DNA from 2 places in the Streptomyces sp. NPDC059499 genome. Region 2 is predicted to be linked to the other one. Evidence: predicted binding sites of a transcription regulator. Region 2 holds the regulator's gene; the other holds the start of a gene.
The links. Region 2 encodes HspR, which represses chaperone genes until heat shock. Its sites were predicted from a motif close to TTGAGNNNNNNNNNCTCAA; they were not measured.
Positions count from the first base shown of each region.

Region 1: the regulator HspR is predicted to act here: its motif matches at 1,694-1,712, upstream of lon (endopeptidase La).

Region 1 is NZ_JBHYTT010000026.1:7,663-12,036, reverse strand. It holds gene lon (endopeptidase La) at 1-1,671, opposite strand, end outside; gene ACFW9O_RS35155 (spermidine synthase) at 2,002-2,685, shown strand; gene ACFW9O_RS35150 (response regulator transcription factor) at 2,917-3,654, shown strand; gene ACFW9O_RS35145 (ATP-binding protein) at 3,651-4,374, shown strand, end outside.
Region 2 is NZ_JBHYTT010000002.1:259,499-263,872, forward strand. It holds gene ACFW9O_RS06505 (5'-nucleotidase) at 1-122, opposite strand, end outside; gene ACFW9O_RS06510 (helix-turn-helix transcriptional regulator) at 275-1,282, shown strand; gene ACFW9O_RS06515 (LuxR C-terminal-related transcriptional regulator) at 1,344-2,387, shown strand; gene ACFW9O_RS06520 (heat shock protein transcriptional repressor HspR) at 2,419-2,865, opposite strand; gene dnaJ (molecular chaperone DnaJ) at 2,867-4,057, opposite strand; gene grpE (nucleotide exchange factor GrpE) at 4,151-4,374, opposite strand, start outside.

The sequences.
Region 1 (4,374 bases), on a different contig from region 2:
GTTCCGTACCCCGGCCTCCCTCGTGTACTCGCCGGCCAGCTTGCGCAGCGCCGACTCGTCGAGGCTCACCTCGTCCTTCTCCAGACCGGCCCGCTCCAGCTGGCGCGGGAGCAGGTGGTCGCGGGCGATGACGACCTTCTCGTCCTCGGTGTAGCCGTCCAGCCTGACCAGCTCCATGCGGTCGAGCAGGGCTTCCGGGATGGCTTCGAGCACGTTCGCCGTGGCGAGGAACACCACGTCGCTGAGGTCGAGTTCGACCTCCAGGTAGTGGTCGCGGAAGGTGTGGTTCTGTGCCGGGTCGAGCACCTCGAGCAGGGCGGCGGCCGGGTCGCCCCGGAAGTCCGAGCCGACCTTGTCGATCTCGTCGAGCAGGACGACCGGGTTCATCGAACCGGCCTCCTTGATGGCGCGGACGATGCGTCCCGGGAGCGCGCCGACGTACGTACGCCGGTGGCCGCGGATCTCCGCCTCGTCCCGGACGCCGCCGAGTGCGACGCGGACGAACTTGCGGCCCATGGCGTGCGCCACGGACTCACCGAGCGAGGTCTTGCCCACCCCGGGCGGACCGACCAGCGCGAGCACGGCACCGCCGCGCCGCCCGCCGACCACACCGAGCCCGCGGTCGGCACGCCGCTTGCGCACCGCGAGGTACTCGGTGATGCGCTCCTTCACGTCCTGCAGACCCGCGTGCTCCGCGTCCAGGATCTCCTGGGCACCCCTGATGTCGTACGCGTCCTCGGTCCGCTCGGTCCACGGCAGTTCCAGGACGGTGTCCAGCCAGGTGCGGATCCAGGAGCCCTCGGGGCTCTGGTCGGACGCGCGCTCCAGCTTCTCGACCTCCTTGAGCGCGGCCTCACGGACGTTCTCGGGCAGCTCGGCGGCCTCGACGCGCGCCCGGTAGTCGTCGGACTCGTCCTCCGGATCACCGTTGAGCTCGGAGAGCTCCTTGCGTACGGCGTCGAGCTGGCGCCGCAGCAGGAACTCGCGCTGCTGCTTGTCGACGCCCTCCTGGACGTCCTTGGCGATGGACTCGGCGACGTCCTGCTCGGCGAGGTGCTCGCCGAGCCACTGGACGGCGAGCTTGAGCCGGGCGACCGCGTCGAAGGTCTCCAGCAGCTGGACCTTCTGGGCGGTGGTGAGGAAGGGCGAGTACCCGGAGTTGTCGGCGAGGGCCGAGATGTCGTCGATCTGCTGCACCCGGTCCACCACCTGCCAGGCGCCGCGCTTCTTCAGCCAGCTGGTGGCGAGCGCCTTGTACTCCTTGGCGAGTTCGGCGGCGGAGCCGGGCAGAGGATCGGGCAGGGACACGTCGATCCGTGTTCCCTCCACCCACAGTGCCCCGCCGGGCCCGCTCGTCCCGGCACCGATCCGTACCCGGTCACGGGCGCGGATGAGAGCGCCCGGGTCCCCGTCCGAGAGCCGCCCCACCTGCTCGACGGTCCCGAGGACACCGGTCCCCGTGTAGTTCCCGTCGATACGGGGGACGAGCAGCACCTCGGGCTTGCCGCCGCCGGGCCGTGCGACGGCCTGGGCCGCCTCCACGGCGGCACGTACGTCCGCATCCGACAGATCGAGGGGCACCACCATTCCGGGAAGCACGACCTCGTCGTCGAGCGGCAGCACGGGCAGGTCGACCGGCGTGGACACCTGGGACGTGGACTCAGCAGTCATGATCTCCCCTTCGGCAGGCAAGTTGAGTTACGTGGACTCAATGCTCCTGAGTTGCCGAATGTTCCCCACGGTGCGTTCGCTCTCAGCGATCACTCTCGGGCCCTGCCCCGCCTCGGGGCCCACGGGCCCCGCGGCGCCTGCCCCTACGGCAGCGTTCCGCGTGGCACGGCCATTCCCGACGGGCCGCCCGCGAGCCGCGGAATCGAACGCGGGGCGGCTGCTCGGACCGGAGGGTGACACTGCGGAAATCCGCTGGTCCCGGCGGCGGCGCCCGGGGATGATGGACCGGCCGACCGTCCGACCGCCGACCGGAGACCGGAGACCGCCCACATGTCCGTCGCAGACGCCCACCGCCCCGTCACGCTCGACCGGCGCGAAGGGCCGCACGGTGAGGTCGTCCTGCGGGGGCGCGGCGACGACTTCGAGATCATCGCCAACGGCTGCTTCCTCATGGACACCTCCGACGGGCGCTCGGAGCGGCTGCTGATCGACGCGGCGCTCGACGCACTGCCCGACGGGCGGCAGGACCCGGCCGTGCTCATCGGCGGGCTCGGCGTCGGCTTCTCGCTGGTTCGCGCGGCGGCCGGCGAGCGATGGGGCCGGATCGTGGTCGTCGAGCGGGAGCAGGCGATCGTGGACTGGCACCTGGAGGGGCCGCTCGACCGGATCTCGGGTGCCGCGCTCGCCGATCCCCGGACCGAGATCCTCCGTACGGATCTCGTCGAGCACCTCCGTACGACCACGGAGCGTTACGACGCGTTGTGCCTGGACATCGACAACGGCCCCGGCTGGACCGTCACGGAGGACAACGGAAGCCTCTATTCACCGGCCGGCCTCGCGGCCTGCCTGGCCCGTCTGACGCCCGGCGGAGTCCTTGCCGTGTGGTCCGCGCAGCCGTCCGCGGACTTCGAGAACTCCTTGCGGAATGCCGGATTCCACGCGGTACGGACCGAAGAAGTAGCCGTTGCCCGAGGTGTGCCCGACGTGGTCCATCTCGCACTCCGAAGTGCCTGAACCCCCACCCGGTACCCACAGCCCAGGTATCCCGCGGGCCAAGCGGCACAAGGCCGACGATCCGCCTCTCCCGCGGAGGTAACACCTTCACCTCGGTCAACACCCTGCGTAGCCGTGAGCCGTCTTCTGCCTTTACGCTCTGACCGGCACAAGGGATCACCCACGAAATCCACAAGCGATAACCGTGCCTCCGGGGGAATGGCCTCCGCGAGAACGGGCAGGGGCGGGGCGATGGAACAGACACACACCACCCACAACGGCGTCGCGGCCACCCCCGGGGCTCAGCGCCGGGTTCTGGTGGTCGAGGACGACGCGACAATCGTCGACGCCATTTCCGCCCGTCTGCGGGCCGAGGGCTTTCTGGTGCAGACCGCACTGGACGGGCCCGCGGCCGTGGATGCGGCCGAGGCCTGGCAACCCGATCTGATGGTGCTCGACATCATGCTTCCCGGCTTCGACGGCCTGGAGGTCTGCCGCCGTGTGCAGGCCCAGCGTCCCGTTCCGGTGCTGATGCTCACCGCACGCGACGACGAGACCGACATGCTGGTCGGGCTCGGGGTCGGGGCCGACGACTACATGACCAAGCCGTTCTCCATGCGTGAGCTGGCGGCGCGGGTGCACGTCCTGCTGCGACGGGTGGAGCGGGCCGCGCTGGCCGCCGTCACCCCGCGCAGCGGCATCCTGCGCCTCGGCGAGCTGGAGATCGACCACGCGCAGCGCCGCGTCCGGGTGCGCGCCGACGACGTCCACCTGACACCGACCGAGTTCGACCTGCTGGTCTGCCTGGCCAACACACCGCGCGCGGTGCTGTCCCGGGAGCAGCTGCTGGCAGAGGTGTGGGACTGGGCGGACGCCTCGGGCACCCGTACGGTCGACAGCCACATCAAGGCGCTGCGCCGGAAGATCGGCGCCGAGCGGATCCGAACGGTGCACGGCGTCGGTTACGCCCTGGAGACTCCCGCGCCATGACGCGGCCCGGCTCCGGACTGCGGCCCTTCTCGATCAAGGCCAAGCTGGGCACGCTCGTCGTGGTCTCGGTGTTCATCACGACCGGTCTGCTGATCGTCGCGCTGCGCACCAGGACCGAATTCAGGTTCATCACGGTCTTCTCGGTGATCGCCACGCTGCTGATCACCCAGTTCGTGGCCCACGGCCTGACCGCGCCGCTGGACGAGATGAGAGCCGTCGCCCGGTCGATCTCGCACGGCGACTACACGAGACGGGTGAGCGGCGCCGGACGCCGCGACGAGCTCGGCGACCTGGCGCAGACGATCAACCGCATGGCGGACGACCTGGAGGCCGAGGACCTGCACCGCAAGGAGCTGGTGGCCAACGTCTCGCACGAGCTGCGCACCCCCATCGCGGCGCTGAGAGCCGTACTGGAGAACGTGGTGGACGGGGTGTCCGCCGCCGACCCCGAGACCATGCGCACGGCCCTGAAGCAGACCGAGCGCCTCGGCAGGCTGGTGGAGACGCTTCTGGACCTCTCACGGCTGGACAACGGCGTGGTCACGCTGAAGGCCCGTCGCTTCGAGGTGTGGCCCTATCTTTCGGGGGTCCTGAAGGAAGCGAACCTCGCGGCCTCGCACCGCCGGCTCTCCTCGGGCTCCGGCAACCACTCCCGTACGGACGTCCATCTGCACCTCGATGTGTCGCCGCCCGAGCTGACGGCGCACGCGGACGCGGAAC
Region 2 (4,374 bases):
GCGCCCCAGGCGATGTCTCCCGGTGCGGGCGCGGCCTCGGCACCCCAGGCGATGTCACCCGATGCCGCGACGGCCTCCCCGCCCCATGCGATGTCGCCCCCGCCCGCCAGTCCAATGCCCAAGGCTGCAACGAACGAGGCGGCAAGCGCCGAGCGAAGCATTCGCTTATACATAGTCGGCTTCGTCCTCACTTGTGGATTCTTCTCCCCCGCACTTAAGACGATGTCTCACCCAGGCACTCGAACACCACTGAGTCGATGCATCATGTTCCTGCATGTTCAGGAACCTGGGGGGTGGAGATATGACCACAAGCTACACAAAGCCGACACATCCTCACGGGATCACCGAACTGTGCGAAGAAGGAGGGCGCCTTTACGCCAGCGCATTGCGCTCCGGGCGCATCGCCCGCGCCGAGGTGGCAGCCGCCCCGTGCCTGATCGACTTCGCCCTACTGCACCCCGATCCCGACGACGCGGACTGGCTCCGGCCGGTACCCCCGTCCGCCGCACTGGCCAAACACCTGCACCCGCTCGAACGCGAGATCCTGGAACGCCGCCGGCGCTCCGTCCTGCTCACCGAGTCCTTCGAGCCCTACATGGACATCAGCGCCCAGGACCCGCCGACCACCCACGCGATCACGGTCCTTGAAGGCGCCAACCGGATCAACGCGGCACTGGACCTCGCCACGGCCGAGTGCCGGACGGAGGTCCTGACCGTCCAGCCGGGAGGCGGCCGGAGCGAGGACCGCCTCATCGAGGCCCTGGAACGGGGCCTGTCCGTCGTGGACCGCGGCGTACGCATCCGCACGCTCTACCAGCACACCGTGCGGCACAGCCCCAGCACACTGGCGTACGCCGAACGCATTGCGGACGAGAACGTGGAAATCCGCACGCTCGAGGAACTCATCGAGCGCCTGATCATCTTCGACCGCACGGTCGCCTTCATCCCGGCCACGGACGACCGTCAAGTCGCCCTGGAACTGCGGCACACGGGACTGGTCGAGTACCTCGCCAAGGTCTTCGAACAACTCTGGACCCGAGCCGCCCCCCTGCTGGAGGAAGTCAAGTACAACCCGACGACCCTCGGCATCAGCGGAGTTCAGCATGCGATAGCCCAACTCCTCGTCGAGGGACACGTCGACGACTCGATCGCGCGCCGTCTCGGCATGAATGTCCGCACGTGCCGCGCACATGTGGCCAAACTGAACGCCGCGCTCGGCAGCAACAGTCGTGCCCAACTCGGCTATCTGATCGCACAGTCAGGGATCCTGGATCAGGAGTGACCGCTTCTGGCGCACCACGATTCCCCCGGATCCAGGCTTCCGCCACCGTCATCTTGTTGCAGTGCAAAAAAATGAGGGCCCCCAAATCGACGCGGAAAAGGCAAACCCGACCCATTCGCACGGGAATCGCGAACTGTGCGACCCGGCGATACGCCTGTACGAGGAAGCGCTGCGCGCGGGACGTCTCCCCCGCGCCGACCTGGACTCCGCTCCGTGCCTGCTGGAGATGGCCCTCGTCCAGCCCGACCCGGACGACGACGCGTGGCTCCGTCCCGTCCCGCCGTCCGCCGCCCTGGCCCACCTGCTGCAGCCCATCACCAGGGAGATAGACGAGCGGATACGCCTGACCTCCGCACTGTCAGGGGCACTCGCGCCGCTGATGGCCGTCGCCGACGAGGACCCCAACCACGCGATCACCGTGCTCGAAGGACGGTCGCTGATCGTCTCCGTGCTCCGGGAGGCCTCCACCCATGCCAAGGAGGAGGTCCTGACGGCGCAGCCGGGGGCCAACAGGCTCACGCACAACATGCGGCAGGGGCTGGAGAACGCCCGCTCCGCGATCGCCTCGGGAGCCCGTCTGAGGCACCTGTACCAGCACCCCGCGCGCTACAGCCCCGGGCTCAAGGACTACGTGGCGGAAATACCGTCCGACCGCCTCCAGGTACGGACCGTCGAGCAGAGCGTCGAACGGCTCATCATCTTCGACCGCGCCGTGGCCTACATCCCCGCCACTCCCACGCGGGAGACGGCACTGGAGATCCGCCATCCCGCTCTCGTCGCCTATCTCACCCAGGTCTACGAGGTCCTCTGGGCGCAGGCCACCCCCCTCACCCAGCAGCTCCCGGCAACGGTCCCCGGCACCCCCGTCACCGCCGTGCAGCAGAGCATCGCCCGCCTGCTGGCCGAGGGCCACGTCGACGACGTGGTCGCCCGCAAGCTGGGCATCAGCGTCCGCACCTGCCGCTCCCACATCTCCAAGCTCATGCAGACGCTCAACGCCCACAGCCGGACCCACCTGGGGACGCTGATCGTCCGGTCCGGCATCGCCGAGGCCGGCACCGGGACAGCACAGAGGCCCGCCCCCGGGGTCATGAACGGGTCATGACGCCCCGGGGGCGGGCCTCCGCAGCCGGTCCTCAGTCCTTCGGCCTCTTGGGCCGCCAGACGACCAGCGCGCTGGTCTGCTGCACGTCCTGGTACGGCACCAGGTCGCGCCGGTACGAGGCGTGCACCTGTGCCTCGCGCTGCTGCATGGCCACCGCCGCACCGTCCACCGCCGCGGAGAGCTCGGCGACGCGCTGCTGGAGCGCGGCGACCTGGTTCTCCAGCTCGATGATGCGCTTGATGCCCGCCAGGTTGATGCCCTCGTCCTGCGACAACTGCTGCACCGTGCGCAGCAGTTCGATGTCGCGGGCCGAGTAGCGCCTGCCGCGTCCGGCCGTACGGTCCGGCGAGACCAGGCCGAGGCGGTCGTACTGGCGCAGCGTCTGCGGATGCAGGCCCGAGAGCTGGGCCGCGATCGAGATCACGTACACCGGTGATTCATCGGTCAGCTGGTACGGATTGCGTCGACGGCCGTCCATCTCAAGCTCCCTTCGCAGCCTGGAACAGCTCCGCCCGCGGGTCCTCCCCCGCGGTCGCCTTCCGGTAGGCCTCCAGCGCTTCCTGAGCCTCCGCGCCGAGATCCTTGGGCACGGACACCTCGACGGTGACCAAGAGGTCGCCACGGGTGCCGTCCTTGCGCACGGCTCCCTTGCCGCGGGCCCGCATCGTACGCCCGTTGGGGGTGCCGGCCGGGAGCTTCAGGGTGACCGGAGGTCCGCCGAGCGTGGGGACCTTCACCTCGCCGCCGAGTGCCGCCTCCGCGAAGGTGACGGGCACGGTGACGGTCAGGTTGTCGCCCTTGCGGCCGAAGACCGGGTGGGCGTCGACATGGACGACGACGTAGAGGTCGCCGGCCGGGCCGCCGCGCTCGCCCGGGCTGCCCTTGCCGCGCAGCCGGATCCGCTGGCCGTCCAGCACGCCCGCCGGGATCCGCACCTGCATGGTGCGGGCCGACTTCGCCCGGCCGCTGCCCTTGCAGACCTCGCAGGGGTCCTGGGCGATGAGGCCCCGGCCCTTGCAGTCCACACAGGGATCGGTGAGCGAGAATCCGCCGCCGCTGCCGCGTGACACCTGACCGGTGCCGACGCAGGTCGGACAGACCCTCGGGGTGCCGTTCCGGTCGCCCGTGCCCGAACACGCCTTGCAGGGCGCCTGGCTGGACATCCGCAAGGGGACCGTGGCCCCGTCGACGGCCTCGGTGAAGCTGAGCGTGACCTCGGACTCGATGTCCTGGCCGCGGCGCGGCTGGACACGGGTGCCCGCACCGCCCCGGTTGAACAGTCCGCCGAAGACGTCGCCCAGACCGCCGCCGCCACCGCCGAACCCGCCGGCACCGCCGCCCTGGCCCGGGCCCGGGGCACCCCCGAAGAGATCGCCCAGGTCGAAATTGAAGTTGCCGCCCGCACCGCCGGGACCCGCCCGGAAGCCTCCGTTGCCGAAGAGGGCGCGCGCCTCGTCGTACTCCTTGCGCTTCTTGGGGTCACCGAGGACGTCGTTCGCCTCGGAGATCTCCTTGAAGCGTTCCTCCGCCTTGGAGTCGCCCTTGTTGGCGTCCGGGTGGAACTCGCGGGCGAGTTTCCGGTACGCCTTCTTGACCTCGGCGTCGGTGGCGTCCTTGGGGACGCCGAGAACCTTGTAGTAGTCCTTCTCGACGAAGTCCTTCGTGCTCATCGACGTCCCTCCTTCCGGACGATCGGCCGTGCGGCCGGCCCTGTGGCCGGCCGCACGCCCCGTCGGTGTTCACCGCAGTGGTCGGACTGGACGTCAGACCTCTTCGGTTCCACCGCTCTCCTCGTCGTCTGCCTTCTCTTCCTTCGCCGCCGCGGGCGTGGCGCCCGGCTGCGGCTCTGCCACGGCCACCCGCGCGGGGCGGATGGTGCGCTCCCCGATGCGGTACCCCGGCTGCAGGATCGCCACGCAGGTCGTCTCGGTGACGTCCGGCGCGTACGAGTGCATCAGGGCCTCGTGGATCGTCGGGTCGAAGGGCT